Regions from separate parts of the Virgibacillus sp. FSP13 genome, predicted to be linked through region 1. Evidence: a T-box and tRNA genes for the amino acid it is inferred to sense, from the RefSeq annotation. Region 1 holds a T-box; the other holds one or more tRNA genes.

The links. A T-box is a leader RNA that pairs with one kind of tRNA and senses whether it is charged. The one in region 1 lies ahead of tyrS (tyrosine--tRNA ligase), so its partner is inferred to be a tRNA-Tyr.
Region 2: it encodes a tRNA-Tyr, which carries the amino acid that the T-box ahead of tyrS (tyrosine--tRNA ligase) is inferred to sense. The anticodon was not compared.

The regions. Positions count from the first base shown of each region.
Region 1 covers NZ_JBSVKG010000033.1:21,778-37,183, reverse strand. The annotation lists gene tyrS (tyrosine--tRNA ligase) at 81-1,352, opposite strand; T-box leader at 1,499-1,732, opposite strand; gene ACW2QC_RS18645 (transglycosylase domain-containing protein) at 1,893-4,847, shown strand; gene ACW2QC_RS18640 (GNAT family N-acetyltransferase) at 4,985-5,638, shown strand; gene ACW2QC_RS18635 (acetoin utilization AcuB family protein) at 5,638-6,288, shown strand; gene ACW2QC_RS18630 (acetoin utilization protein AcuC) at 6,285-7,451, shown strand; gene motS (flagellar motor protein MotS) at 7,469-8,272, opposite strand; gene motP (flagellar motor protein MotP) at 8,262-9,086, opposite strand; gene ccpA (catabolite control protein A) at 9,145-10,146, opposite strand; gene ACW2QC_RS18610 (bifunctional 3-deoxy-7-phosphoheptulonate synthase/chorismate mutase) at 10,269-11,345, opposite strand; gene ACW2QC_RS18605 (cell division protein FtsA) at 11,503-13,635, shown strand; gene ACW2QC_RS18600 (YtxH domain-containing protein) at 13,700-14,092, opposite strand; gene ACW2QC_RS18595 (DUF948 domain-containing protein) at 14,112-14,522, opposite strand; gene murC (UDP-N-acetylmuramate--L-alanine ligase) at 15,103-15,406, opposite strand, start outside.
Region 2 covers NZ_JBSVKG010000036.1:7,798-23,203, reverse strand. The annotation lists rRNA gene rrf (5S ribosomal RNA) at 1-10, shown strand, start outside; tRNA gene ACW2QC_RS19130 (tRNA-Asn) at 35-109, shown strand; tRNA gene ACW2QC_RS19125 (tRNA-Ser) at 111-202, shown strand; tRNA gene ACW2QC_RS19120 (tRNA-Glu) at 218-292, shown strand; tRNA gene ACW2QC_RS19115 (tRNA-Val) at 375-450, shown strand; tRNA gene ACW2QC_RS19110 (tRNA-Met) at 478-554, shown strand; tRNA gene ACW2QC_RS19105 (tRNA-Asp) at 570-646, shown strand; tRNA gene ACW2QC_RS19100 (tRNA-Phe) at 668-743, shown strand; tRNA gene ACW2QC_RS19095 (tRNA-Tyr) at 762-846, shown strand; tRNA gene ACW2QC_RS19090 (tRNA-Trp) at 868-941, shown strand; tRNA gene ACW2QC_RS19085 (tRNA-His) at 952-1,027, shown strand; tRNA gene ACW2QC_RS19080 (tRNA-Gln) at 1,053-1,127, shown strand; tRNA gene ACW2QC_RS19075 (tRNA-Gly) at 1,133-1,207, shown strand; tRNA gene ACW2QC_RS19070 (tRNA-Cys) at 1,220-1,293, shown strand; tRNA gene ACW2QC_RS19065 (tRNA-Leu) at 1,301-1,382, shown strand; gene ACW2QC_RS19060 (acyl-CoA thioester hydrolase/BAAT C-terminal domain-containing protein) at 1,888-3,189, opposite strand; gene ACW2QC_RS19055 (GNAT family N-acetyltransferase) at 3,374-3,622, shown strand; gene ACW2QC_RS19050 (serine hydrolase domain-containing protein) at 3,712-4,728, opposite strand; gene ACW2QC_RS19045 (ABC transporter permease) at 5,055-6,089, shown strand; gene ACW2QC_RS19040 (ABC transporter ATP-binding protein) at 6,091-6,774, shown strand; gene ACW2QC_RS19035 (vWA domain-containing protein) at 6,900-8,825, opposite strand; gene ACW2QC_RS19030 (ATP-binding protein) at 9,060-9,932, opposite strand; gene ACW2QC_RS19025 (hypothetical protein) at 10,114-10,674, opposite strand; gene ACW2QC_RS19020 (hypothetical protein) at 10,838-11,455, shown strand; gene ACW2QC_RS19015 (hypothetical protein) at 11,752-12,441, opposite strand; gene ACW2QC_RS19010 (DUF2207 domain-containing protein) at 12,737-14,407, shown strand; gene ACW2QC_RS19005 (hypothetical protein) at 14,838-15,014, shown strand.

The sequences.
Region 1 (15,406 bases):
ATAATGGTCAATTCACCTATCGTTTGATATTAAAGTAAAATAAAACGGGTATCCCGTTACTCTGGATACCCGTTTTATTTTTATGCATAACGAATTAAAAAGTACTTCTTCTTCCCTCTTCGAATAATCGTAAACTTATCCTCAATCCTGTCATCGGAAGTTATGGTGTACTGTAAATCCTGATTACGTTCACCATTGATATAAATCGCACCATTCTTGATGTCTTCTCTAGCCTGGCGCTTGGACGGAGAAATGGATGCATTCACAAGCAAGTCAATTAATCCAATTTCCTCTTTTCCTAGTTCATATGTTGGAACGTCTTTAAATCCTTGCTCAATATCATCTGCAGACAATTGCTTGACATCACCACTGAATAACGAAGCAGATATTTTTTGTGCCTGGTCAAGCGCTTCTTGACTATGAACCATTCGGGTAACTTCCTCTGCCAATCGCTTTTGTGCCAGCCGTTTTTCCGGATGATTTTCTACTTCTTCCTGCAATTGATCCATTTCGTCTTGTTCCAAAAACGTAAAGTAATGCAAAAACTTGATAACATCGCGATCATCTGTATTGATCCAGAACTGGTAAAATTCATATGGAGTCGTCTTTTCCGGATCCAACCAAATAGCCCCGCCAGCAGTTTTGCCGAATTTCGTGCCGTCTGCTTTGGTAATAAGTGGAACTGTCAATCCGTAAACTTTAATTTCCTCATCTGGTTGCGCATTTGTCCGGCGAATTAATTCCATCCCAGCAGTAATATTGCCCCATTGATCACTACCACCAATCTGCAATGTACAATTTTCTTGTTCATACAATTTGAGGAAATCAAGCGATTGTAAAATCATATAACTGAATTCGGTAAAGGAAATACCTTGCTCGATTCGTGCTGAAACCGATTCTTTTGCAAGCATGTAATTAATCCCAAAATGCTTACCGGCATCACGCAAAAAGTCGATAATCGTCATGCTTGCTAACCAATCATGATTATTGCGAGCAACCGCAGCATTCTCCCCATGATCAAAATCAAGTATGTGTGCTAACTGCTGTTTGATTTTCTCACTAAATCCTTTGACAACAGCCGCATCATTTAACGAACGTTCAGTTGATCGACCACTCGGATCCCCAATCATTCCCGTTCCACCGCCAATCAAAGCGATTGGTTTATGTCCAGCTTTTTGAAATCGTTTCAGCATTAATACAGGAACTAAATGACCAATATGCAAGCTATCGGCAGTTGGATCAAAACCAGCATACAATGTAACCTGATTATCTTGTAAATATTTTTCCAAACCATCATTATCAGTTGTTTGATGAACCAATCCACGATGTTTGAGATCTTGTAAAATGTTCATTCACTTCACACTCCATTATCGATAATTTGTTAGAAAACTCGGCATTTACCTCGTCTAAACCGGGGACCGAAGTGTTATACTTATACTTTAATCGTATAAAATTTCAATCTTTCATACGGCAAAATAAAAAACCCCATCCCATAAGGTAAAGGGACGAGATTTTATTCGCGGTACCACCCTTGTTGCATAAATATGCCACTCTGGGGTTGATAACGATGATCACACCGTTTTCTTTGGTAGACAACAGTTAGGATTTGTCTATCATGAAAAGAAAAAGCTCCAGACTGTAATTCGTTTGCAAATATATACCAGCTTTCACCTACCGCTGGCTCTCTTAAACAGGGAAATGCAAAACTACTTCGATCCTTCAAAGCCAATTTTATATAAGATTATTATTATTAATTTTTACCATACATTCACATAAAATGCAACAGTAAAATCCTTTAAGCTGCATAATAACTTAAAATCAATTTCATTTCCTATACTACAGAAATCGCACTTATGCTATAATATAGTATGGAATTTTAGGAGGTTTTTATCTTGAACGTTAAACAAATGCTTCATAAATATTTCCGAAAGTTTAAAAATATATGGGAAACTGGGAAGATCCAGCGTTCCTCCCGTATTACCTATGATGTTTCCTGGAATATTATCCTATTTTTTATTATTGTTGGTGCAGTTGGTCTTTTCTTTGCCTGTGGTGTGGGGGCAGGCTATTTTGCTTCCCTGGTAAAAGATGAACCAATCAGAAGTTACGCCAGTATGGAAAAATCTATTTATAATTATGAAGAAACGTCGAAACTGTATTTTGCCGAAAATAAATACATAGGAAATATTCGATCTGATTTACATAGAGAAGAGGTTGCCCTAAAAAATGTATCTGATAATTTAATACACGCTGTCATTGCAACAGAGGACGAAAGTTTCAGAGAACATAAGGGCATTGTACCCAAGGCAATCGTTCGCGCCATTGTTCAAGAAGCAACAAACGCTGATGTGAAAACGGGCGGCAGTACATTAACACAGCAACTAATCAAAAACCAAATATTGACAAATGAAGTCTCCTTTGAACGAAAAGCAAAGGAAATACTATTGTCATTGCGATTAGAACAATTCTTTGAGAAAGATCAAATTCTAGAAGCCTACTTAAATATCATTCCTTATGGCCGTGATGCATCCGGACGAAACATTGCTGGGATCCAGACAGCCGCTAAGGGGATATTTGATGTTGATGCGAAAGATCTAAATTTGCCACAAGGAGCATATTTAGCGGGGTTACCTCAAAGCCCTTCCTATTATACACCATTTCTTAATAATGGTGGATTAAAAGATAAAGCTGATTTACAACCTGGAATAAATCGAATGAAATCTGTCTTAGAACGGATGTATGACGAAGAATACATTACCAAAAAAGAATACATCAAGGCACTTAAATACGATATCACAGCAGATTTCAAGGAGGCTACCGATTCTTCGCTCGAAAAATACCCATATTTAACTTTTGAAATAGAAAAACGGGCAGTAGAAATCCTTACCAAACAATTAGCTAAGGATGATGGATACACATTAGATGATTTAGAAAATGATAAGGATTTAAAAGAGGAATATAGAATTCTTGCAGATCGTGAATTACGACAAAATGGCTATGAAATACACTCAACAATCGATAAGGAAACGTATGATGCGTTCCAGAAAATCGCAAAAAACTATAAGGGGTATGGCCCAGACCGTCCTGAAACGATCGAAAATGAAAAAGGTGAAAAGGAAGAAATAATGGAACCTGTCCAAACAGGTGGTATTTTAATAGAAAACAAAACCGGAAAAATACTTAGCTTTGTTGGCGGACGTGGTTACTCTGATAATAGCCAACTAAACTATGCGACAGATGCGGAACGACCCAATGGTAGTACAATGAAGCCAATACTTGTATATGGACCCGCAATGGAGGCAGGTGTAGTTCAGCCAGGAACACCTATTTTAGATTATAAGACGACGTTTGCTGGCGGCTATACTCCTGGAAACTACGCTGGTGGTTATCATGGCCTTGTGTCTGCACGTCAAGCATTGGCACAATCCTATAACATCCCTGCAGTTAACGTATATAGTAGAATTATCAATAATGACCCTGTATCACACTATTTGGAAAAAATGGGTATTACTACGTTGACAGAGGGGGATCATTACAACCGTTCTTTAGCACTTGGCCAGCCAAAATATGGATTGACTGTTGAGGAAAATGTGAATGCGTTTGCTACCATTGGTAATAATGGTAATTTTGTCGATGCCTATATGATCGATAAAATAGAGACAAGAGATGGCGATGTGATTTATGAACATAAAAGTGAACCTGCTGAAGTTTTTACACCACAAACCAATTATTTAACTCTTGACATGATGCGCGACGTTATTCGTAGTGGTACAGGAGGATATCTCAATTCCCAATTACGAAATCCTGGTGTAGACTGGGCTGGTAAAACCGGAACATCCCAAGACTGGAAGGATACATGGTTTGTCGCCACAAATCCGAACGTAACATTTGGTACATGGATGGGATACGATACCCCAAAAAGTCTCAGATGTGGTGGATGTTCGTTGAGCTATAGTAACCGCAACATAAACTTATGGGCAAAGCTTATTAACAAAGCTACTGAACTTAACCCTGATTTAATAGCGCCAGCGAACAACTTTAAACGTCCAGATGGCATTGTTTCCCGCAGCTACTGTGCTATTTCCGGGATGTTGCCATCAGACTTGTGTCAAAAGGCAGGATTAATTAGATCTGATTTATTTAACGCAAAATATGTCCCTACCAAAACAGATGATAGTCTTATAGGTAGTGGGAGTTTAGTGAAGGTTAATGGAAAAACAGTAGCTGCCGGTCCAAAAACACCAAAAGAGTTTACAACTGGAAGTGGTCTCGCATTTAATCCTGCGTTTTTAAAACGAAATGGTTATGATAGGTATAGTGATTTATCTGTTTTATTCCCTCGCACAAATCGGGATCTGTGGGAGAAAATAAGTACAACAAGTTCAGGAGTGAGTGGCAGCACAATTAACAATGATGGCAAACAACCTGGAGCGCCAGCATCGGTTTCAAATTCCGGAAACAAAATAACGTGGGCAAAATCAAGTAGTGCCGATGTCGTTGGTTACCGGATCTATCAAGCAGCGAAATCTGGCGGAGCATTCTCACTTGTTGGGAGCACAACATCCACTGGGTATTCGGTTCCAAACAACGGTGCAGTGTATATTGTCAAAGCAGTTGATTATTTTGGTTTAGAATCTGCTGTTTCAAATGAAGTTGAAGTTGGAAACGTTTCTGATCCTAGCAAAGAAACTACCAAAGATAAACAGAATAACGAAGAGCCAAAGGAGAATGATGCAAGTACTGATAATACGGAAAACACAGATGATGGTGCTAGTAAAGAAAACGGTGAAGGCACCACAGATAATTCAGAAGATACTGCTGATAATTCCGAAGAAGAAGATAGTTAAACAAAAGAAGGGATGATCCCCTTCTTTTTTTGTTAAATTTTCGCCCAAAGTTTTCAGCCTTTTACTAAAAATCTATATTATAATCCTGTATAATGAAGTTATATCGTATTGTTAATCAACTAATAGGTGGTGAATAAATGAACCATACGAAAACCTATCATACTATAACACGTGACACAACGCATGGACCCGTTATCATTGAAGGTCCATTATCATCAACCGAACTAAAAAACTATCATTTTCATGAGGATTTAACAGCTTTTCGTCCTGCCCCTAAACAGTTTGAGGCTATTTTAGGGATTGCAGACTTTCCGGAAGGTCGACTTATTGTTGCCAGGACAAACGATACTATTATCGGTTACGTCACATATTTACATCCGGATCCACTAGAGAGGTGGTCCGAATTTAAAATGGACGACCTTATTGAATTAGGTGCTATCGAAGTTATTCCGAAATATCGAAGTGCAAAGATCGCCTCCGGTTTATTACAGGTCTCCATGATGGATGACTATATGGAAAATTATATTATAATATCAACTGAGTATTACTGGCATTGGGATTTAAATGGTACAAAACTAAGTGTCTGGGACTATCGTAAAGTGATGGAAAAAATGATGGCTGCCGGCGGTCTATCCCCTGCTCCAACGGACGATCCCGAGATTATTTCCCATCCCGCCAACTGCCTAATGGTGCGGATTGGTAAGCACGTGCCAGATGACTCAATTAACCAATTTGATACATTACGATTTTTACAAAGACACCATTATCGAAATATGAGGGAGGGATTGTAATGCTTGTAGAAAAAATAATGAAAACGGATGTTCAGACATTACCGCCAACTGCAACAATTGCCGAGGCATTGCAACTTTTACAAAAACATCACATCCGACATATCCCAATTATCGGTGCAAAAAACCAAGTAATAGGGATTGTTTCTGATCGCGATGTTCGTGATGCTAGTCCATCTATTTTTAGTAAAAACTCACACCCACATGAGTTAAAAAATGAAATTCAAACGATTATGAGTCAACCAGTTATAACTGTTCACCCGCTTGATTTTGTTGAAGAAATTGCTAGCATTTTTTATGAAGAGGAGTTTGCTTGTCTTCCTGTTGTTAGTAACAACAAATTAATCGGCATTGTTACGGAAAAGGATATGCTCCATACATTAATACAATTAACTGGAACAAATGTACAAAGCTCACATATCGAAGTTAAGGCACCACACAAACCTGGAATATTACCTGAAGTGACAGCAATATTTGGAAAACGCAAAACAAACATAACATCCGTACTTGTCTATCCCTATAAGGATGATCCGAACTATAAAATATTAGTTTTTCGTATTCAGACCATGAATCCGTTACCAGTAATTCAAGATTTGCGCGATGCTGGTTATGAACTGATATGGCCGAACGATCAGCTGGGGACACAATCATGACATGCGAGTCCTCGTTTGTTTTTTCTGATGCTTATTTAAATTATCACTTTCATTCGGATCATCCTTTTAACCAAAAACGAGTGGTATTAACAAAAGAACTACTAGAAGAAGCGAACACACTTAATCAAAACGATATAATCAAGCCACGAAAAGCAACAGATCAGGAACTGGCACTGTTTCATGACAAAGCATTTATTCAAGCTGTTAAAAAGGCCAGTGTTGGAAAACTAACCGAAGATGAAGGTCTGGAATTTGGGCTTGGCACCGAGGATACACCAATGTTTATTAATATGCATGAGGCATCCAGTTCCCTTGTCGGTGGCACGTTAAATGCTGTTGATGCCGTACTAGAAGGCAGATCCCTTCATGCACTTAACTTAGGTGGTGGGCTTCATCACGGATTCAAACGAAAGGCATCTGGATTTTGTATTTATAATGACGGTGCAGTTGCAATGAAGTACATTCGACAAAAATATGATGCAAAAGTTTTATACGTTGATACAGATGCACATCACGGAGATGGTGTACAATGGGCATTTTATGAAGATCCAAACGTTTGCACACTCTCCATCCATGAAACAGGACGATATCTTTTCCCTGGCACCGGTAATGTGAATGAACGCGGCATAAAAGAAGGACATGGATATACCTTTAACATACCTATCGATGCCTTCACAGAGGATGACTCTTTTTTACAAGTCTATGAATCCGCTTTCAGAGAAATCTGCAACTACTTTAAACCAGATGTGATCGTGACACAGAATGGTGCGGATGCCCATGTATATGATCCATTGACACATCTTTGTGGGACAATGGCTATTTATGACAAAATACCAATGTTGGCACATGAATTGGCCCACGAGTACTGTGGTGGAAAATGGATTGCGTTAGGCGGTGGTGGCTATGATATTTGGCGTGTTGTCCCACGAGCATGGGCACAGATTTGGAATATCATGAAAACAGGTGAGCCACAAACAGGCAACATTCCAACTTCATGGCTATCCAAATGGCAATCGCAAGCACCAGTAACACTTCCAAAAGCCTGGCATGACAGCAATAATATTGTACCGGAAATACCAAGAAAAGCGGAAATCACGGAAAAAAATGCTAAATTCCTACTTAGCGCGATGAAATATACGAGAAATCAACAGAACCATGGATAAATACAAACGGGAGATGACTAATTCATGTCATCTCCCGTTTGCTCTGTAGCATCGTTTTCCAATATTACAATTTCGACGCGTCTGTTTTTGCTCCAATTTTTTTCGGAATCATTAGGTGCAATTGGCCTTGTATCGCCATAGCCTATAAAAGAAAACCGTGATTCATCGAAATCATTTTGTTTAATTAAGTATCGAATAACACTACTTGCTCTAGCGCCAGATAATTCCCAATTCGATGGATAGCGGAAATTAGAAATAGGACGACTATCTGTATGTCCTTCTACTTTAACATGGTTAGGAATCTTTTTTAATAGCGTCCCGATTTTATTTAAAAAAGGCTTACCAGAATCAAGAATGGCTGCTTCACCGGTATCAAATAGAATACGCTCCTGCAACACCAGAACAACACCACGTTCTGTTCTGCTTGCTGATACGACATTATTCAGCTTATTTTTGTCTAAATATTCCTCAACATCTTTCATTAAGTTGCTCAGCGAATCCTCTTTATGAGAACCTTCTTCATCCCGATCATTTTTATTTTCTAACTGTGTCGGATTCTCAAATTCATTCGAATTCTTACCACTTTCCTGATCACTCGTGTTTTCAGTTGGATTTTCCATTGGTACAGGTGATGGGTAAAAGTCAAAAATCATCCGGTTACGAAAAGACTCAGAAATAGCATCAAATTTAGCGGCATCAATCTGTGACATGGAGAATAGTAGAATAAAAAAGACAAGGATTAGGGTAACCATATCTGAATAAGTTACCATCCATTTCGGTGCACCATTCTTCCTGCTTTTCTTTATTTGTCTACGCTTCATGAACGCTCTCCTCCATGAACGCAGATTCATCTTGTTGTTCATCTATTTGTTTAGATTCGCTAGGAAGAAAGGCACTAAGCTTTTCTTCTAAGATCCTTGGATTTTGTCCGGATTGAACACCAATAATTCCCTCGATAATAATTTGTTTTATAAAAACTTCTTCTTCTGTTTTACCTTCTAATTTACTTGCCATTGGGATAAATACTAAATTGGCAAGTATTGTTCCGTAAAGCGTTGTAAGTAATGCTACAGCCATAGAAGGTCCTAATGTAGCCGGATCCTGCAGGTTATTCAGCATTAAAACTAACCCGACTAGTGTCCCGATCATTCCCCAAGCAGGTGCATATTCACCAGCTTTTTCGATGATTGCTCGTCCTTTATAGTGACGTTCTTCCATTGCAGTAATTTCAGCATTCATAATATCATTAATAACTTCTGGCTCAATCCCATCAACGGCAAGCAATACACCTTTTTTAATAAACGGATTATCTACTTCATCAAGTTCATTTTCCAATGCCAGTATTCCTTCCCGTCTTGCCCGTTCCGATAATCGCACAAAGAGCTTGATTAATTCTGGAAGTTGTTGATTATTTTGACGAAATGCTTCTTTCAATACTTTCCTCGCTAATTTCATTTGTGTCATTTTAAAATTGATCATTAACGAGGCAATTAATCCACCAATTACAATGAAAATAGAAGAAACATCAAGAAATGTAATTGCTCCTTGACTCCCGCCTTTTGTCAAAATAGCGAGCATAATCATTATAAACCCTAACGTAATGCCAATTGGAGTTAATATATCTCTTTTTCTCATACTCTATCTCCCCAAATCCAGATGAATAAGTCAGTTCTACTTACTCTTTATATCGGCATTATTTTTGTTTTGTTGAGCCTCTTTCGATAATTCGATGTGGTAAAACAACTTTTTTCTCGTTTACTTCTTCTTTGTTCATATATTTTGTCAATAATCGCATTGCAACGGCTCCAATATCATACATTGGTTGTACGATAGTTGATAACGTTGGACGTACCATTGTCGCAAGTCTTGTATTATCAAAGCCAAAAACTTCAAGGTCCTCTGGTACATGATAGCCCTTATCCTGTGCACCATGGATAACACCTAATGCCATTTCATCGGAAGCCACAAAGATAGCGGTTGGCTGTTCAGAAAGTGCCAAAAGCTGCTCTATAGCTTCTAAACCTGAATCATAGGAATAATCACCTTGCACCATATAATTTTCATTGAACTCAATTCCAGATTCCTTCAGCGCTCTTCTGAAGCCTTCATATTTTTGCTGATTAATGTTTGTACCATCTTGACCGGAAACAAAAGCAGGGTGTGTATTACCTTGCTCAATTAAAAACTTTGTTGCTTCAAAAGCAGCAACTTCATAATCAATATTTACAGATGGTATTGTCTCCGTTTCGTCATATGTTGCTGCTAAGACAACCGGAACAGATGACGTTTTAAATTGATTGACATGTTCTTCCGTAATATTACCACCCATAAACAAAATACCATCAACCTGTTTTTCAAGCATTGTATTAATCAACTGCAATTCCTTATCTTTGTTTTGGTCAGAATTGCTTAAAATGATGTTGTACTTATACATGGTTGCAATGTCTTCAATTCCTCTAGCCAATTCAGCAAAGAAAATACTTGATATATCCGGAATTATTGCTCCCACTGTCGTTGTTTTCTTGCTTGCCAGCCCACGAGCAACAGCGTTCGGACGATACCCTAACCGTTCAATTGTTGCCAATACTTTTTTTCGTGTTACTGGTTTTACATTTGGATTTCCATTGACAACTCGTGATACGGTTGCCATGGAAACATTCGCTTCTCTTGCCACATCGTATATTGTTATGTTCATTTGTTCATTTCCTCCTAAGATTAAACGTGATACGCTCACATGTTATATATATCATACTCTACCACAAAATGATGGTTTAAAAAATAAAAAGGCTGATCAAAGATATGATCAGCCTCAAATTACTAGGCATGGGTCGAAGTTGTTTTATATTTTTCCAACTCATTCATAAACGTTTCAAACATCGGTATATCCATCTGTTGCGCCGAATCTGATAGTGCTACAGCAGGATCAGGGTGTACTTCTGCCATTACCCCGTCCGCTCCAATAGCCAAAGCAGCTTTTGCTGTCGGCAGTAACAGATCCCTGCGACCTGTTGAGTGTGTCACATCTACCATAACAGGCAAGTGTGTTTCTTGTTTCAAAATTGGCACCGCCGAAATGTCAAGAGTATTTCGTGTAGCCTTCTCATACGTTCGTATTCCACGTTCACAAAGGATAATATTTCCATTACCACGAGAAATAATATATTCTGCGGCATTAATAAATTCAGATATCGTTGCTGACATACCACGTTTCAATAATACCGGTTTATCGACATCACCGGCAGCCTTTAATAATTCAAAGTTTTGCATATTACGAGCACCGATTTGAATAACATCAACATAATCAACAGCCGCTTCGATATGTGCAGGATTAACGATTTCACTTACAACAGCTAAATCATATTCGTCCGCCACCCGTTTTAAAATCTGCAATCCTTCAATACCTAGTCCTTGGAAATCGTATGGGGACGTTCGCGGTTTAAAAGCACCACCACGCAATAATTTAACCCCTCGTTTTTTTACCGCTTCAGCTACATGTGCAACTTGCTCATAACTTTCCACGGCACAAGGACCGAAAACAAAATGGCTTTGCCCATCACCAATCTTCTCCCCTTTAATATCGATCACGGTATCATCCGGTTTCTTTTTTCTTGAAACGAGCAATGCCTTACGATGATCATCCTCTTGTAATTCCAGACTTGCCTTAAAAATCTCCTTAAAAATATGCTCTACTGTAGAATTTTCAAATGGGCCTTCATTATGATCGACAAGATGGTTCAGCATATCCCGCTCACGTACCGGATCAAATCGTTTCATGCTCTGCTTATTCTTTATATCACCAATTTGCTGCACTAGTTCTGCACGCTGATTAATAAGTTCTAACAACTTAAGGTTTACATTGTCCATCTGAATACGTAATTGTTCCATTTCATTCATATCGTCTGTCGCCCCCTAAATTTAGTGTGGTAGAGTGTTGAAAATTTAATAATTAGAGACCATTATAGCTAAAAATTTTTTCTTTGTCATTAAAAAGTTTATAATAATAACTATATTCTTTCTTGAAAGGGATTTTTTATTATGGAAGAACGCATTTTTGCACTCGATATTGGCACTCGATATTGGCACGCGATCAGTAACCGGAATTATACTAGAAAAACAAAATGAAAGATTTACCCTTATTGATTATTATACCAAAGAACATATGCATCGATCCATGCGTGATGGTCAAATACATAATGTTGTTGCGGTAGCAGAAGTAATTAAAGACGTAAAAGAAGCGTTAGAGCTAACACATGGTGAATTAACATCGGTTTGTGTCGCTGCTGCCGGCAGAGCACTCAAAACAGTTCAGGCGACAGCACAAATAGATTTAAATCAACAACCAATTGTTGAAATGGATACGATCAAACATTTAGAACTAAGTGCTGTGCAAGCCGCACAAATAAACTTGGCATCACATGAAAATAACACTGATTCTATAAACTATTATTGTGTTGGTTATTCCGTGCTTCATTATGTACTTGATGGAGAAACAATTGGCTCACTGATTGATCAAAATGGTCAGCAAGCAACAGTTGAAATTATTGCAACCTTTTTACCAAAAGTCGTGGTTGAATCACTTTTGGCCGCATTAGTTCGAGCAGATCTGGAAATGGAAGCTTTGACATTGGAACCTATTGCGGCAATTCATGTGCTTATACCAGAATCAATGCGGCGACTTAATGTAGCATTAGTTGACATTGGTGCAGGTACAAGCGATATTGCCATAACCGACAAAAGTACAATTGTCGCCTATGGAATGGTTCCAATTGCCGGTGATGAAATAACAGAGGCAATTAGTGATACATATCTATTAGACTTTCCTAAGGCAGAACAGACAAAGCGTTCAATCGTAAACAACGGGGAAGATACCGTTGAAGATATATTAGGATTTGATACACAAATCACCTATGACACATTAGTAAACGATATTGCCTCAGGAGTAGAAAAACTAGCAAATGGTATTACAGAAAAAATAATTCAATTAAATTCAAAATCGCCAAAAGCTGTCATGCTTGTAGGTGGTGGAAGCCTAACACCAGGAATAACACAAGCATTGGCAACTAAATTACAATTGCCAGCGAATCGAGTTGCTGTAAGGGGAATTGATGCAATCCCTAACATAACAAAAGCAGATAATCTACCTCTTGGGCCAGATTATGTAACCCCCATTGGTATCGCAATTGCTGCTAAGCAAAACCCAGTCCATTATGTTAGTGTAGACGTTAACAACAGGACCATTCGCATGTTTGAAATGAAACAATTAACGGTTGGCGATTGTTTTATCCAAGCTGGTATTGAAATAAATAAATGGTATGGCAAGCCTGGTATCGCATCCATTGTTACTGTAAATGGCAAGGAAATCACACTGCCTGGTGAATATGGAAATGCCCCGTTAATCCAGTTAAATGACAGTCCCTCAAGTGTTGATAGCTATGTTGCAAATGGAGATAAAATAACAATCAAAAAAGGGCAAGATGGGAAAAATCCACACGTTTCGTTAGCAGAACTAATAGGAGAAACTTCGGCATTAACCATATATTATAATAGTGTAGCATATCCATTAAAAACAACTTTTTACGTCAATAAAGAACGAAAAGAAAAAGACTATATCTTAAATGACAAAGATCAAGTTGTATTACATCAACCACGAACGGTTCAAGATTTTATTGAAACGTTACGTTCTGAAGAGCGTTATGCTATTAGTCCATTTTATGTATTTGTGAACGGTCAGAAAGTAATGATGAAAAGCAATGAAACACAGCTATTTGTAAACCATAAACAGGCTAATTTAAATCAAGTCTTAAAAGATGGAGATAAGCTATTGATGCAGGCAACACATACACCAACGATTGAAAGCTTACTTGAGCAACTTGACCTGCCTGATAGAGATTCCATTAAAATAACATTTAATGATCAACCAATCGTATTAGAGCAGCAACTCACCCATGTTTACAAAAATCAACAAGAGCTAACCAAAGATTCGTCTCTTAAGCTGGGTGACAAACTGGAAATCACACAACAAGACATTACACCTTATATTTTCCAAGATGTTTTTCGGTATGTTGATATTGATTTATCACTGGCAACAGGAGGTTTTAAACTATACAAAAACCAGCAGCCAACAACATTCCATGAAACGATTAAACATGGAGATGACCTAGCAATTGATTGGAAAACCTCTTAATATCACGAAAAGGCTCAATCAAATGAATTATCATTGATTGAGCCTTTATCTTCATAATATAAAATTATTTCTTTTCTAATTCGCCAGCAGCTTCTTCAATCGCTTCAGCAACCTCTTCTACTGCTTCTAATGCTTCTTCCTCTTTCGTTCTTTGGTCTTGAAACTTGTTTTGTACTTTTTTTGTTAATCCTTGGGTCTTTTCAGATACATTTTTTGTTAATTGTGAAGCGGAATCTACGGCTTTATTTTTATACGTTGACCCTTTTTCATAAGCAATTTCTTTCCAATCACTTGCCCGGTCTCTTAATTGAGAAGCACCTACATTAATTTCTCCTCGCAAATCTTTACCGGCTTTAGGTGCGTATAATAGTGCAACTGACGCACCAACAATACCGCCGATTAATGTTCCAATCATAAAATCTTTGCTGTTAATGCTTTGATCTTGTTGGTCTCCCATCTCAATTCCTCCTCCAAAATCATGATTTATTTTTATTCTTTTTCCATAAATCCATCATAGCCGAACCCCACTTTACCGCCTGTGATGCCTTGTCCTGATTTTGTGAAGCAGAATGACTAATACTAGTTGAGACTTGTCTTAATGATTGATTAAAGTCTTTGACGGTTTCGCCTATTCCTTTTACACCATCAAATAGTCCATTAAGTTTAGAAGATTTTTGAGTTACATCCTCAGCCAACTTGTTCGTTTTATTTAATAACTCTGTTGTTTCTTTTGTCAGTCCTTGCATTTGTTTTTCCATGCCCTCCAACGTATCTGCAACGTTATTCAAAGTACGTCGGGCTGCCACTAAAGTTACTGCCACATATGCTACCAATACAGCAAAAGCTACAGCAGCAATAAACGCGGCAATGGCTAATAAGTATTCCATCTCCATACTCAGCTCCTTCTAAATATATGTATTTTATTATAAACAGTAAAGTTGATTCGTAGTCATAGACAAATTTTCAAACTTCGTAACCAACATTTACTAAATACCCTAATCCACGTAAATGAAACGTTAAAAACAGGGATCACTTCTACTATACAGGTTTATTCCAATAAATTCGACAAATATGTGTGTATTTCCTTGTCCATTTTTAAAAATTTTATGTAACTGCTACGCTTGTATACACATTGACTAAAAAAAGAGCCCTTTAAGAGGTTGTTCAAAAAGTCCGGTAAAAATGACACATCGAATTTCTTCCTCACGTATTAATAGCATACGTTCCGGCACTCAAAGCTACGCCGCCTTGAACTTTCGACGCACAGGACAAGGAAGGCTACGACAGCGATACATCGCACGAAGAAAAAGTGTATTTCTTTTTCGAGGACGTGCTAATGTCGGCGTTGTGGCAAATGTTTCCGGTGGGTCGAGAAATCGCAGACCCAGGACGCCAGCGGTTTTAGTCGACGCGGTCCTTTTTATCCTCCTTTTTTGAACACGCACTTAAACTACAGACTCTTCTAAGTTACGCGTTTTTTAATTTAGTATTATTATACTTTGTTATTTGTTCCTCATAGGCTTGTTGAAATTTCTGAATGTCCCCTGCCCCCATAAAGATTAACACACTATCTGAATGAGCAAGCAATGTTTCTGTATGGGATAGATCTAATATTGCACTATCATCAACTAGCCTTTGCAAATCATGAATCGTAAGTTTTCCACTTTCTTCTCGCGCTGAACCAAAGATGTCACATAAAAATACTTTATCAGCTAAATTCAGACTGTCAGCAAACTCTTGCAAAAATGTCTTTGTTCGTGTAAATGTATGT
Region 2 (15,406 bases), on a different contig from region 1:
GTCGCCAGGCAAGTTTCATTCCACATTGGATTATTCCACAGTAGCTCAGTGGTAGAGCTATCGGCTGTTAACCGATCGGTCGTAGGTTCGAATCCTACCTGTGGAGCCATGGAGAGCTGTCCGAGTGGCCGAAGGAGCACGATTGGAAATCGTGTAGGCCGCTATCGCGGCCTCGAGGGTTCGAATCCCTCGCTCTCCGCCACTTTTTAAATAAACTGGCCCGTTGGTCAAGTGGTTAAGACACCGCCCTTTCACGGCGGTAACACGGGTTCGAGTCCCGTACGGGTCACCACTAAATTTAATGGATAGTAGGGAAAGCATGTTAAATTCGCGACAACAATCGCCAACACATGCATTAGCATATCCTGTGCGTCGGAGGATTAGCTCAGCTGGGAGAGCACCTGCCTTACAAGCAGGGGGTCGCAGGTTCGAGCCCTGCATCCTCCACCATTAATAAAATAGTGTTTTTATTCATATCGCGGGGTGGAGCAGTCTGGTAGCTCGTTGGGCTCATAACCCAAAGGTCGTAGGTTCAAATCCTGCCCCCGCAACCAAAATTAAAATTTCATGGTCTGGTAGTTCAGCTGGTTAGAATGCCTGCCTGTCACGCAGGAGGTCGCGGGTTCGAGTCCCGTCCAGACCGCCACTTAATAATTTAATACATAAAGGCTCTGTAGCTCAGTCGGTAGAGCAACGGACTGAAAATCCGTGTGTCGGCGGTTCGATTCCGTCCGGAGCCACCATTTTTATTCCAATAATATGGAGGGGTAGCGAAGTGGCTAAACGCGGCGGACTGTAAATCCGCTCCCTCTGGGTTCGGCAGTTCGAATCTGCCCCCCTCCACCATCTTATTTTTTCAACTTAAGTAGGGGTATAGTTTAATGGTAAAACGAAGGTCTCCAAAACCTTTGATGTGGGTTCGATTCCTACTACCCCTGCCATTATATCATGGCGGTCGTGGCGAAGTGGTTAACGCACCGGATTGTGGCTCCGGCACGCGTGGGTTCGATCCCCACCGGTCGCCCCATTATTTAGTATTTGTTTAAAAAGTTTGGGCTATAGCCAAGCGGTAAGGCAGCGGGTTTTGATCCCGTCATTCCCAGGTTCGAATCCTGGTAGCCCAGCCATTTATGCGGAAGTAGTTCAGTGGTAGAACACCACCTTGCCAAGGTGGGGGTCGCGGGTTCGAATCCCGTCTTCCGCTCCATTACTACTTTTCGGCGGCATAGCCAAGTGGTAAGGCAGAGGTCTGCAAAACCTTTATCACCGGTTCAAATCCGGTTGCCGCCTCCAGACACATGCCAGTGTGGCGGAATTGGCAGACGCGCACGACTCAAAATCGTGTTCCTTCGGGAGTGCCGGTTCGACCCCGGCCACTGGTATCATAAGAGCTGATCTGACGACGTTCATACGGAATTAATCCGTATGAACGTCGTTTTTTTGCATTAAATGTTCGTAAAGGTTGTATATCGAAACGAAATTAGCGGTTTATCTTATTCAGAGTAATCATGTTTACGAAGAAGCTGACATCAAAAAGTAGTTTAGTTGGGGAAGCAAAAGCCGCAATTGAAATAATAAATAAATACCAATCTAATAAGGGGTGCCGAGATAGCTGAAGAGATGATTAATACTGTTCATTCAGTGAATACAAGACTATTTAAAGGTTCAATTAAATGCGTGGGTGTAGCTTTGAAATAAAGAAATAAAGTTTGATCAAAAATATCTCGTAGCCCCATAATTTACGTTAAATTAAAAGAATTTGTTTTGAAAAATGATGAACACTTACGGATGTAAAATTCCACAATCGGACCCGTATGCTTAGGATTAAATTATCTGGATTTGCTACTTGTTAATTGCAAGCAAGTGTTAGCTGTGTAAATTATCTTATTAAGTTGGGTCTTTTAATGTCTCGTTTAAAAATTGAACTGTTTGTTTCCATGAATCGTTCGCTGCTATCGCATTATCTTCTTTTGTTCCTCCAAAAATCATTCTCATATGAAATTGCGAGTTACCTGTGATCTGAGGGAGGTTGGGAAGGTTACCCGGAAATGGAGAAAAGTGTCCAGCATTTTCATAATAGATGAACTTATGCTTGCTTTTATACTCGTGATTTTGTAGACATCTCTCCATCCGTTTCGTGAAAAATACGGCAGGTTGGACATGGTCATCCTCACCAGCAAAAAACATCATTGGTGCCTTAATATTTTCAATAGATATTGCTGTTTCCTTTAATTGTTGTTCATCTTGTATATTATGGTTTATCACATCCAAACCCGAATAAGGTTTTCCAAGAATCCAATGTTTAAAAAAGGAAAATGTATCTCGTTTTGTGCGCTGGGCCCGAAGATAGGGAAGGGGTGCATTTTTATATGTCCATGCTGGTTTGTCCACTGGCTGCATATTGATAAGCCCGGGAAAAACAACTGCACTCGGGGCAACAGCAATTACCGAATTTATGTTAGGAAAAAGACTAGCATATAGTAACGCGAGTTCGGATCCTCGGGAGAAGCCGATGATGCCATAGCGTTTTTGATCAACCTGTGATAAGCCCTTTAAATATTGAAATGCATGGTCTACATACTCAAGCGGAATATTCACAATCCCTTTCGGTAAACCCTTTCGTCCGAAATAGGCTAGGGCTAATACAACGTATCCCTCACTTGCGAGCAAGGCAGCAGAAGATTCGTGTACTCCTGCATCTGATCCACCTACAATAACAACAGCAGGTAACGAATGAGCATTTTCGGGATAGAATAATGTCCCAAACATCGCATCATCATTCAATATTTTTTTAACAATGTTTTTTTTATAAAACGTTCGAGTAACTTGTTCCGAAGCTAATAATTCGCCATTATCATAAACTTCAATATTAATCACTAACGGATCCGGACTGTGTTTGATAAACATTCGATCTTTCTTAGACTGCATTGACCAGAATAATCCTAGTACATCAATGCCTTTGTAGTTACCTTCTATCGGTGAGTGTATATTTAAATCAATAAGACCGTTTTTATCAGATATATATGTTGCTTCAGAAGTAAATGTCTCTTGACGGTCGTCTTTAGTAGAAGCTTTAATAACAATTTGCCGTGATGGTTCGGTGGTATAGATTTGAAAAGAAATAGGTTCATCTGTTTTCGATTCCGTTGGCGTAATGTTAACTTTTATACGTTTATGAATTTGCGTCATTTTCACAGTTCCCCCTAACAACTTTTAATTGATTATTACGTTTATTCAACAAAATGGCCTGCTTGCTGAATTGAAAAAATTCAGCATATCAGCACGTATTAAACTTTATTTCAAAGTCACAGTGGGTTCCTAAGGAAGAAAAGCGCTATAAAGTAGAAATTTAGAGGGATAACTTAACCAGAATATCACGTACGTTACTAAAATAAACAAAATGATTGCTGGATTTAGTAACCTAACACATGGTGACCATCTCAATAGACTTTATGATCATAAAAATTATCATGGAAAAGGAATAGCTCGGTCTTGGTTGGAAGTTGGAAAAATTGAGTTAGAAGCAAAAAATAGAACTTCAAGCACGAATGCAAGTATTACTGCGGAGCCTTTTTTGAAAAACAAGGTTACACACCATATTCGAACAAAATGTAGAACGTAAGGACGTTACGTTGATAAATTATCATATTTAGACAACACTAACTTAATTTGATACGAATGAATAGGGAGCCAACAACAGCTCCCTATTCATTATTTTAACATTTCCTGTATTTCCGTTATAACCTCATATGCACCATCTGATTTGTTTGAACAGACCACAATATGCAACGATGTTTCCGGATAAAATACGGCACGAAAGTTAACTCCTGGATCATAACCCATTAATATATACTTTACAACGTGATCTTGATCCATTTGCATGTATAGCCCATATCCATAAAAAATATCTCCTTCAACATGGGATTTTGGAGCCAACAGTTTGTCAGTCATTTCTTTATTCAAAAGTTTATAATTGAATAAGCTTTCCCAGCACGTAACCATATCTTTTGCCGTTACATAAGCACCTCCATCCGATCCACCTTTTGCGGGGATGGAGTATATATTTGTTTTGTATCCGCCATCAGGTTGTTCGACATAACCTTGAGCAACTCTTTCAGGTAGGGAGTCCATTTCAAAATAGCCAGAATCATTCATGTAGGCTTTCTTAAAGATGAACTGTTCTACGTAATCACTAAAATTGTCGCCAGTCACTTGTTCAACAATTAATCCAAGGACAATGTATCCGGCGTTATTATAATGAAAGCACGTCCCCGCTGGCGATTTCATCTTTTTGTTTTGGAAGAATGGTAGAAAATCATGTAAGTTTCTCATCTGATACATCGGTTTTTGCAGCCATAGCTCTTCATAATCATCCATTTCTTCCTCATCAAAATAATCCGGTATACCTGATGTATGGCTAAGCAAATGGTAAATGGTGATGTTTTCATCAAAATAAGGAAAGTCTACAGCAAGACAATCTTTTAATCTTGTACCAAATGAAAGCTTTCCCTGTTCAACAAGCTGACAAATAGCAATTGCTGTAAAAATCTTGCACCCAGATGCAATCCCGTATCTTGTATTTTCTTGGTTGGTAATCTTCTCAGCACGATTCGAATAGCCATAACTTTTCGTGAAAACGGAATCCTTCACTTTTGCATATACAGTTCCAGAAAAGTTAACCTCTTTTTGTATTCCATTGAATTTGTTTATTAAATTTTTGAATTTCATATAGATTCTCTCTCCCTCATTATCTTTTTACTGTGTACTTTTTGAAAAAGATAATGATTAGAGCGTTCAGATTTGACGGATTGTAATCATTTTGAAAATCCCCTCCCATATCAAAGAATAACATAGATATTAGAATATTACAATAAATATTCGCAGGCATTATTTTGGTTAAGTTTCAACATCGTAGTCTTGTTTTTTAGATGAATTAATGAAGTACGGTTCAGACATTGTTAAGGGTATGTGTGAAAATGTAATTACCTGTTCATTTTCTGTTCATATAAGAGTTATAGACTAGGATTGTAGATCAGATATTGGAGGAATTGAAGATGAACCTTGCGTGGAAGGAAATGAAAAAGAATAAAATAAGATTTTTAATTTTAGGTTCAATTGTTTTTTTAATTAGCCTATTAACGTTTATTATTTCGGGTTTGGCGAATGGATTATCCCAAGATAATGCTGCATTAATTAAAGATTTACCAGACGGGGAATTTTATATGGATACAGATGCAGACGAAACCTATAATCTGTCGAGAATCGATAGCAGTACCCAAGAAAAATTGTTAAATAAACGGAATGATGCTGTAGCACTGTCGATTCAAATGGGCTTTTTGAATGATGAGAATGGCAAGCAACATAGTGTCTCATTTGTCACTTCAACCGATTCAAAGCTATTTAAGGATGTCAGTGCCGGGGAAGTGATATTAGATCGTTCAATGAAGGATAAAGGTTTAAAAGTTGGAGATATTTTAACAAACAATCAATTTGGTGGTGAATTTACTGTAAAAGGTTTTGTTGACCAAAAGAAGTTCAGCCATGCCCCAGTTGCCTATATTAGTAAAAAGGATTACAAAGAAATTTATGGAACAGATAAAATGCAATTGATTTTTGCACCTGGAAAGGATAAGGCATCAGAAGTGGCTGGATTACAGTCATTTTCCAAGAAGGAATTTCTCAATACGATACCAAGTTATAGTGCGGAGCAAATGTCCCTTAATATGATTGTCTGGTTTTTAGTTGTGATTAGTGGAATGTTGTTTGCAATTTTTTTCTATATGATGAACGTCCAGAAAATTGGATTGTACGGCATATTAAAAGCAATTGGATTGAAAACTAGTGCCTTATTCAAAATGATGTGGACACAAATGCTATTTATTACCGTAATAGCACTTGGTTTATCTGTTGCACTCAGTCAAGGATTTAATATGATTGCACCTGAAGGGATGCCTTTTAGTTTAACTTTTGAAACAACAACACAATTGTCGGTTGTCTTTTTAATTATTGGATTTATCGGAGCTACACTCTCGGGATTACAAACGAAAAAAGTTGAACCATTACAAGCAATACAACAAGGAGAGGTTTAACATGGAATTTTTTACAATAGACGAAGTGAAAAAGGCGTTCACTAATGGTGAAGTGAAGGAAGAAATACTAAAAGGAATCAATCTTACCCTTGAAAAAGGGGGGATAACAGCATTAGTAGGTGCATCAGGATCTGGTAAAAGCACATTGTTAACCATTGCTGCAGGACTTCAACCCGCATCAAATGGTCGGGTTATATTTGAAGGAAAAAATGTAAGTGATATGAACCAAGAGCAGATTCGGAAAATAAGGGCAAGTAAATTTGGGTTTGTCTTCCAGTTTGCACATCTTGTTCCTTTTCTGACAGTAGAAGAACAACTTAAGTTAATGCTGAATGTTTCGGAATCCAAATTAACGAAACATGATCAAAATAAAGAAATTGATAAAATTCTAGGTTTTGTTGAAATGGAACATCGAAAAAATGCTTATCCACCTTCATTGTCTGGTGGGGAAAAACAGAGGGTTGCAATTGCTCGGGCAATTATTCATAAACCTAAAGTTCTTTTTGCAGACGAACCTACTGCAAGTTTGGATTCAAAAAAGTCTAAAGATGTTATGTTGCTAATTCAGGAATTAACGAAAACACTTAACATTACTTCCCTAATGGTTACCCATGATGAGGAAATGCTTGTTTATGCTGATCATATCGTTAAAATGGGTGATGGGTTAATTTTGCAAAATGATTGAGTTTCGTGCTTAGTCTTGAGGATGGGGTTTAAAATTATATACGTATTCATTATACAGCCCTACCATCTTGTGTAGGGCTGTTTCTTTGTATTCGGTTTAAATATCTTGAGTAACCGACACCACACCTAAATCACCTTCATCAACAAGCGCTTCAACAACGGTGCAAACTGCTCAGGCAGCTCAGCGACACTTGGGACCATTAGACGTTCTTTCCCATATATGTTCTTCATCGTTGCATCCTCATGTTCATCAATCTCGCCATCTGCCAAAAACATGCCGATGACGTCAATCCCTTTTTTACGCGCCTCAGCCACCGCAACATTCGTATCGATAATCCCATTTTGATCATATCCTGAAGCTGCTGGTTCACCATCGGAAAAGACGAGCAGGAACTTGTTCTTTTCTCTTCTGGCTACTAACTCTTTTGTGATGACGCGGATGCTAAAGCCGTCCCGATTATCTTCCTCCGGCTCCAGTTGCATGATGTTGGCTCCGTCGTTTTGATAAAAAGAATCGATATAGGAATGGATCCGGTGAAAATAATTCGGCTGATAGTTTTCCTTTACCTCATTGGCATCTTCCCAAAATCCGATGATGGAGTGGGGGATTTTTAATTGATTTAATACTTCGTGAAATAATACAATTCCTCGTTTGGTTTCATCCATTTTATTGTGCATCGAGGCGGAACAGTCGACAAGTAAAGTGAATACCGCATCAATGTCACTTGACTCCTGGCTTTTTTTATAAAATACGCGGGGGTTCTCATCGATGACAAGCGGTAATAATTTTTTTGATAGTCTTCCATTGACTAAATCTTTTCGTGGTGCATTCTTTTTGTGTTCGATTGTTTTTTCAATGGTTGCTGCAAGCTTCCGTTTGAATGGCTCGATCTCACGGACGTATTGCCGATATAACTCCATATCAGCTTCGGACGGCATTTCTGCATTTTTTTCGATTGCGACAGCATGTTTATTTTCCACACCATAAATATTTTCGCCTCCGCTTGCTTCCTTTCCTTGCTTCTCCTCCTGTTTTTCCAGCGATTCTAGATCGGAATAGTCGTTCCGTTTACTTTTTCCAGAAGTGCCTTGAACGCTACCCATTGCTTGATCCGCGTCCTCGGTTTCTCGTGCGCCACCACCACGGATGTTTGTTTTCGTACCAACATCTAGTTCAAATTGGAGAAAGTTTTGTTTCCGATCACTATTTTGATTTTCTCGGTGCCAAGTGGAAAAAGGCTGATCAAAATACTCGCTGTTTTCTTCATCTACTTCTTCTATGTCATTGTTTGCCAGTTCATCGGTCCGGGTTAATTCATCAAATAACGTATTCCTTGTGTAGGACTCGATATGGGAAATGGGAAACGTAAAATAATCGTTCATCATGTCCTTATACTGCTCTGTTAGTGAAGATACGATTTGTTGTGCAATCTGTACGATATCTGCTGACTTTTTTGCTTCATAACTGGCGTAAAGTAATGGCTTGAGTCTTTCTAAATGTTCAAGCTGTACGTTATTTGCCTGAGGAAAATCAGGGTCAGGTTGATCGGTTTGCAATAATAGGTAGATCAGGCAAAATAGTTCATCCAGTGCATAGCTTTTTGTTACGTTTGTGGCTAATTGCGTTGTAAAATAGTGTTTTAGATAGTTGGTACGGATGGAAAAATCCCGTTTTGTCCCTGGTCTGACCCGTTTGATAATTTCCTCCAACCGAATATCTTCCAGTAACGTTACAAGTTGGATCCCGAATTTAGGCAACTTGGATTCGCCCATATCTTCCAAATATGTTTTCATGGACGGAATATGCGTTTGATTTAATGTCCCGATCGTTCGCAAAAAGACATCCGTTTTATAGCCGGGTTCCTTAATTTCAAGTTTATCCATATCCCAAATCTTACTGCCTGTCACTTTATGATCGATGATATCGATAGACGATCCGTACGTGTATTCAAAAGCTAAATCAGCGTTTCCGGATAACACTGTAGTTAGGTCTTGTAGTTGCAGAAAAAGATTCGTATCGATGTTTGTATCAATCCACCGGTTACCCTTCATCCAGCATGCTCCTTTCTAAAATAGGTTGTTCAAAAAGTCGGGTAAAAATGACACATCGAATTTCTTCGTTAGCTTGCTTTTCCGTTCCTCACGGGCTAAGGAACTTCTGCTAAAACCGCCCACGTCCTGTGGGCAACGCAGAAGTCACCACATCCTATGGAAGCCCGTTCCGGTACTCAAAGCTACGCTGCCTCGAACTTCTCGGTCCTTTTTATCCTCCTTTTTGAACACGCACTAAAATAGGGTGTCTGCTATATTGTTCACAAATTCTCGTTCGCGCTCTTCCTCTAGTTTATCTGCGATTGCCCGAATAACAGCGCGTTTCGCGGGAATTACCGTACTTAAATCACAAGCATCAAGCAATGCCCGGATCGATGCGGCATCTTCGGACAGTTTTCCCTGATATACAGCTTGAATGAGATCAGCGGACAATTTGGCAAAAAGATCAATGGTCGTTTTATTTGTTAGCCTTGTGTTCGTTTGGATCAACTGTTTGAGCTGTTCCCCTTCCAAATATGGAACATCAATAACGATGAAGCGATTTTTCAACGCCTCATTCAGTGGAACGGTACCAACATAGCCTTCGTTAATCGCCGCAATCACATTAAAACCTGCTTCTGCTGTCATGATTTCATTCGTAAACGGATTGGTAACCGTTCTTCGGTAGTCCAGCACCCCATTAATAAGTGGCAATGTCTCCGGTTTGGCCATATTTATTTCATCAATATATAAAAACGTTCCATGGTTCATGGCATTCGTTACGGGTCCCGGGACAAATTCAATCACTTGCTTTTGATCTTCATATGCTAACGTTTTAAAACCCATCAAGCTTTCCGCGTCGAGATCCACGGAACAATTGACATTGAACATCGGCTGCTGGAATAAATTAGACAGCGTTTCTGCAAATTTCGTCTTCCCAGCGCCAGTCGGTCCTTTTAATAAAATATTTTTGCCCATGCTTAAAGCGGTAATGGCATCGATGACTAGATCGATATGTGGTGGGACATAGCCGCCTTGGCGAATGAGGTTTTGCAATGTATCATCATTTCGTTTTGTTGCTTGTAAAAGTTCATTTATATTTTCAGGTAGGTCATAGTTTGTGTTCATTGATAGACTCCTTTCACAATGATCATTGTAAAGGTTGTGGGGTGGGAAGGCAAAGGATGCGAAGGGGAGGTGGGGTGGATATTGTTCTTGCAAATCATTAGCGAGTTATCAGCACCTTTGGATTCTAGAAATTGGGATGATAACTCGCTTATGAAAAAATTTTCGATATTACTGGTCTGGATTAATATTTTGACTGATAGCTCCCATCCTGATAAACCTTATATATTCCCGCTGTTCCTGAGCCCCCATCTTCCACCATCGACTTTGAAACAAGTTTTACCGTATAGTAAGATCCTTTATCATCTTGCTCTAACGTTCCACCCATATCATCGAATACGATATCGTCATTGTCCATTTCCAATTGCTGTTTTAGGTATTTAATAGCAGAACTTCCGGATGAGATATGTATATCATTCGTTTCGGTGGTTTGGGAATTTGAAGTTGTTTCTGCATTTTGATCATTTGTATCATTATCTACTGAACTATCATTCGTATTGTTTTCTGTAGATGTGGATTGACTAGTAGAATCAGGCTCGTTATTATCTTCCTCAGCTTGACTAGTATCCGTAGTTGAATCATCTTTGTCACGATCATCGTTATTCTCCCAAGCTGAACTATCACTTTCTAAGGATTGTGAATCAACACTTTCATTTTCAGCCGAACTTGCGGATGAGGAATCGTCACTGCATCCAGCAACAATAATGAAAAGTACTGGAATTAATAGTAGAATAATGCGTTTCATGAAAAATACTCCTTTTTATTTTTCATACTATATGGAAGAAACAGAGTAGTCAATGAAGTCTTCTTATATAACTGGAATCGCATCTTTGGTGTACGATATAATGGTAACAAAATCGGCTTTGAATAGAATCTACAAAACGATTCCATGAGAGGAGGAGCTATTAATGGATGTTTGGTATGTGAGCTATGGTTCGAATATTTGTGAGGACCGCTTTCTTTGCTATATTTTTGGTGATACCCCAAATGGTTCATCAACGAAGGAATGGGGATGTACGGATAAAACTGCACCAAAAAGAAGTGCAAAGGCGGAATTGCCATATCCACTGTATTTTGCCAAAGAACGTAGCAAATGGGGCGATGGTGGGGTTGCTTTTATTGGGGATATCCCGGTTGAAAAGGAACGAACGTTGGCAAGGAAATATTTGATTACATCCGAACAATTCTCAGAAGTCGTCGCACAAGAAAATAATCAGCCAGGCTTGCAGGTCGATTTGCAGCAGGTGATTCGAATGGGTAAACAAATGGTAACGGACGGCTGGTATGGATCAATTGTCTATCTTGGCGAGGAAGATGGATTTCCAATGTTTACATTTACAGCGAACACACCGATGGATCACACAATAGTTAACAAACCATCAGCAGCCTATTTATCGATGATCGCAAGGGGCTTGAAGGAACTGGGGTTAACTGAAGGTGAAATAGTTTCCTATTTTCTTGGGAAAGGCGGTATTGCGGGGCAGTTTACAGCTGCGACGTTAGCGGCATATATTGAAGAAGAATGAATGGAGTGATTGAATTCCCTTTTCTTCATGTACTCATATTTAACTATTTTACACTTCATTTGTATAAAAAGAATTGGCGGGATTATATAGCATCAAATAATCCTGCTACTTCCCGCTTTCTGATTAATTGGATTCCTCCTGCTATTTTCCACAATTGAGAGGAGAGCTTTTCCTTGGGCAGGTCGTGTATGAATGGAGGAAAGTCGCGCACGGTCCGAGGAAAGACGTTCACGAAGCCAAGCAGATCGTGCACATACCAGAGGAAGCCGTGCACGAAGCCGGGTAGGTCATGCACTCTACGGGGCAAGTATAATATCTCCAATCTCATCGGGAACAATTTGTAAATGATCCGGACTCCAGAACCACACATCCCCATCAAATTGTAATGTAAATTGATAGCTAATTGGTTTATCGTGGTAGAATACCATATGGTACATGACAGGATCTCCTTCTGATATGTCCGGGGTAAAGTCATTGCTTGTTTTTCCTTCATCAAGCAACTGAATCAATCTGTCTATTTCTTTTTCTCCTGATATAGCATGAAGCGGTTTTGGATTGGTATAGCCTTCGTAAATTTCGATCTTCTCGATGGTGTCTTTGTTCATATGTTGATAATTCCAGTTAGCTTTCGAGTCCTCATTCTGATAGATTTTGTACCCGTTAATCTCATGCTCATCACGTACAGCAAGAAGGTTTGGCATATCTTTTACCTGATATAATTTTGTTCCCTTTTTCAAAAATGCTGCATCCCCATCCTTAGGCTTATAGCTTGGATTGGAAATATTTTCATCAACTTGAAAATCCACTTGCCCGATTTCAGCACCAATGAAACGGCTGTCCGCAATTTTCACCGTATGAAGACTCTGATATTGTTCACCATCAATGTTTACAAAATCAACCCAATCGATGACTACTTCAGAAGTGTCAGAGTTTATATCACAGGCCACTAGACTTAGTAAAGTCAGAAGAAAGAATAATTTTCTCATTCTATCAATCCTCCTCAATTTTCTGTTTGCAACCCTGTCCTGGGAAGTAATACATTTCACATGGCTAAAAACAGATTTCACATCTTACGCAAATTATATTCATCGACAATGTAACTATTGGCCTCAAAATGAAAAATAATGTATACGAATTTATCCCGATTCTGTTCTAATAACTTATGGCTATCGTAGCATAAATAATGATTGATCCGTGTACAAAAACAACAGGCTAACGACCCAACGCCATGAAACTTATTCACATCCCTTTACGTATAAATGAATGGAAAGGGGTTTCGCCATGAAAAAATTACTCGCACTTATTCTATTAGTTGCTTCGATTACAATTTTTCCACTAACAACACATGCAATGGAATATTCCATTGAACATATGAAAATTGATGCATTTTTACAGGAGGATGGAACGGTAGATGTGACCGAAAAGCAAACGTACACCTTTGATGGTGAGTTTAATGGTATAACAAGGACATTGATTCCTAAAGAGGATACACAAATTATTAACGTGAAGGCGACGGAGGATGGAGAAAATTTAAAAGTAGAACAGGACGAAAATGAATATAAAATTTATCGCAAGGGGAAGGATGACCGGATTACCATCGACGTAAGTTATACGATCAAAAATGGCGTCCAGCTCTATTCCGATGTGGGGCAATTTAGTTGGCCATTTTTTGATGAAGGCAATGAATCGGATTATGGGCAGTTCGATGTATACGTTCACCCGCCGAAATCAACAGATGATGTGATTGCATTTGGCGATGAAGAGGCGTTTGGGACAGCAAAAACAAAAGAGAATGGCGTTGTGCATTTTGTGATGGGGGAGGTGCCAGCAGGATCAAACGGCAATATTCATGTTGCCTATGATGCAGCGCTTTTTCCAAGTGCAACAATGACAAAAGAAAAACCGATGCGGGATGAGATCTTGCAGGCAAAAACAGAGCTGCAAGAAAAACAGGCTGCCTTTGAGGAGCGGAAAAGCTTTTTAGAAAATCTGGCTCCATATATTGTTGGCATCTTTGCGTTTTATTTCCTTATCATCTGCTTTTCTGCATGGCGGAAGAAACACGCAATAGACATGGAAATCGAGCGACGAATTCCAACTGTATCCTTCATACCGAAAGCAGAGATGAGCATACCCGCGACAATATCCTTTATGAATTCGGGAATTATAGGGGCAGAAGGACTGACGGTAGCGCTAATGGATTTGGTTCGAAAAGGGTATGTGAAACGGGAAGATGAGAATACATTCCATGTTGTGCATCGCAATACGGACCACGATCATGAAAGTGATTTGATCCATTGGTTGTTTGATACGATTGGGCAAAATGAAGTATTTCACCTAAAGGATCTCGAAGCATACACCAAAAGTGAAACCAACCATTCTAAATATCAAAAAGATTATGAAGCATGGAAAGAAGCGGTACAAGAAGAAGTTAAGGGTTATCACTTATTTGAGAAAAAGACAAAAAAGCGTGTATGGATTGGTCTATCAAGCATTCCTTTAGTACCAGCAGCTATATTGTTTGGGATCCATGAATTGTATATGTGGATGATCTTCTCAGGCCTGCTATCCTTTGGGTTAATCGTATTTGCAATATTATATCGACCAAAAACGATGAAAGGCGTAGAAATTAGTCATCAATGGAAGGACTTTAAAGAGAAATACAAGAAAATGGATGTTGATGAATGGAATGAGCAAATGGATGATGACCAGAAACGTGCTTTCATCTACGGGATTGGGACGAATGATTGGCGAATCAAGAAGAAAAATGAGCAACTATTTGCGGCCAGTCCCAGTAATTCTGATATGTTGCTGTTCATGTTGATAGCAACATCCGCCAGTAACAACTTTGATCAGGCGAACAATACGGTATCTGCCTCCTCCTCAACCGGCGGCACTCCAGGCGGAGGAGCTGGTGTTGGTGGAGGTGGCGGTGGATCAGGCGCGTTTTGATTGTTTATAAAAAACACTGTAGGGGGAAGTTCTTACAGTGTTTTTTCTGGTGCAATGCAGGGGTTATCCGTCCTATTTATTTAAAAGGCTTTTTCAGCGATTTGAAAGTGTCAAAGAAAGCTTTGTTGGTAACCAAGTCGAATTGTTTCTCCTTTATCCTGATGATTGTCAGTCGTTAGGTAACATAATATAGGTGCCAATGGAGAGTACTGCTGTCCAAATAAAGCGTAACTTTTAGTCTACGAAAGTTAATTAACTTAATTTCCATAAATTTTATAAATTAAATTACTTTTTTGAAAAATGATTTAACTATGACGTTTAATGGTGTATAATGTATTTGGAGCTACTAAACTACTAATTTTTGGAGGGATTTTTATGAGTTTCTACAAAATTAATAGTTGGAATGGCGCTAGTTGTAGGTGCTGTTCTTGTGTCGAGTTCACCAGTCTTTGCAGAAGAGAATACGACAGAAGACGGTATGGAACATGTGAATAAACTTCAAGGATACGTTGATATTGAGAATGCAGAAACAACCATGAGCGAAGTTTTAACTTTTGATGAAGTTGTTGAAGGTATTGCAAAAGATAACAACATATCAAAAAAGTAGGCGAAGACCCAGGTTATTTCAAGTTTTACAAGTGATAAATCCCGAAAGTCATCTGTTTCACCTTACGCAGCCCATATCGAACATTAACATCTTATTTTACTGTTACATCAACCTATGAACCTGGTGTGAAATATTATGTTCAAACAGATGAAGGTGGAGGTAGTTTCAGGGCGATTAAGAAAATCTTAAACGTGACGATGAATAGATATTCGAATGGAAAATCAAAACAATTTTCAGGCAATGTTTATACTCATCTACAAAATCCAAATAGAATTTATTACACAGTAGATGGGGATTTTTATAATAATGGTACAACAACAGTAAACGGGAGCGTCAATATTGGTGTTGGACAAATCGCTAATGTGAATTTTAGTGTTTCCTATTCATCTAAC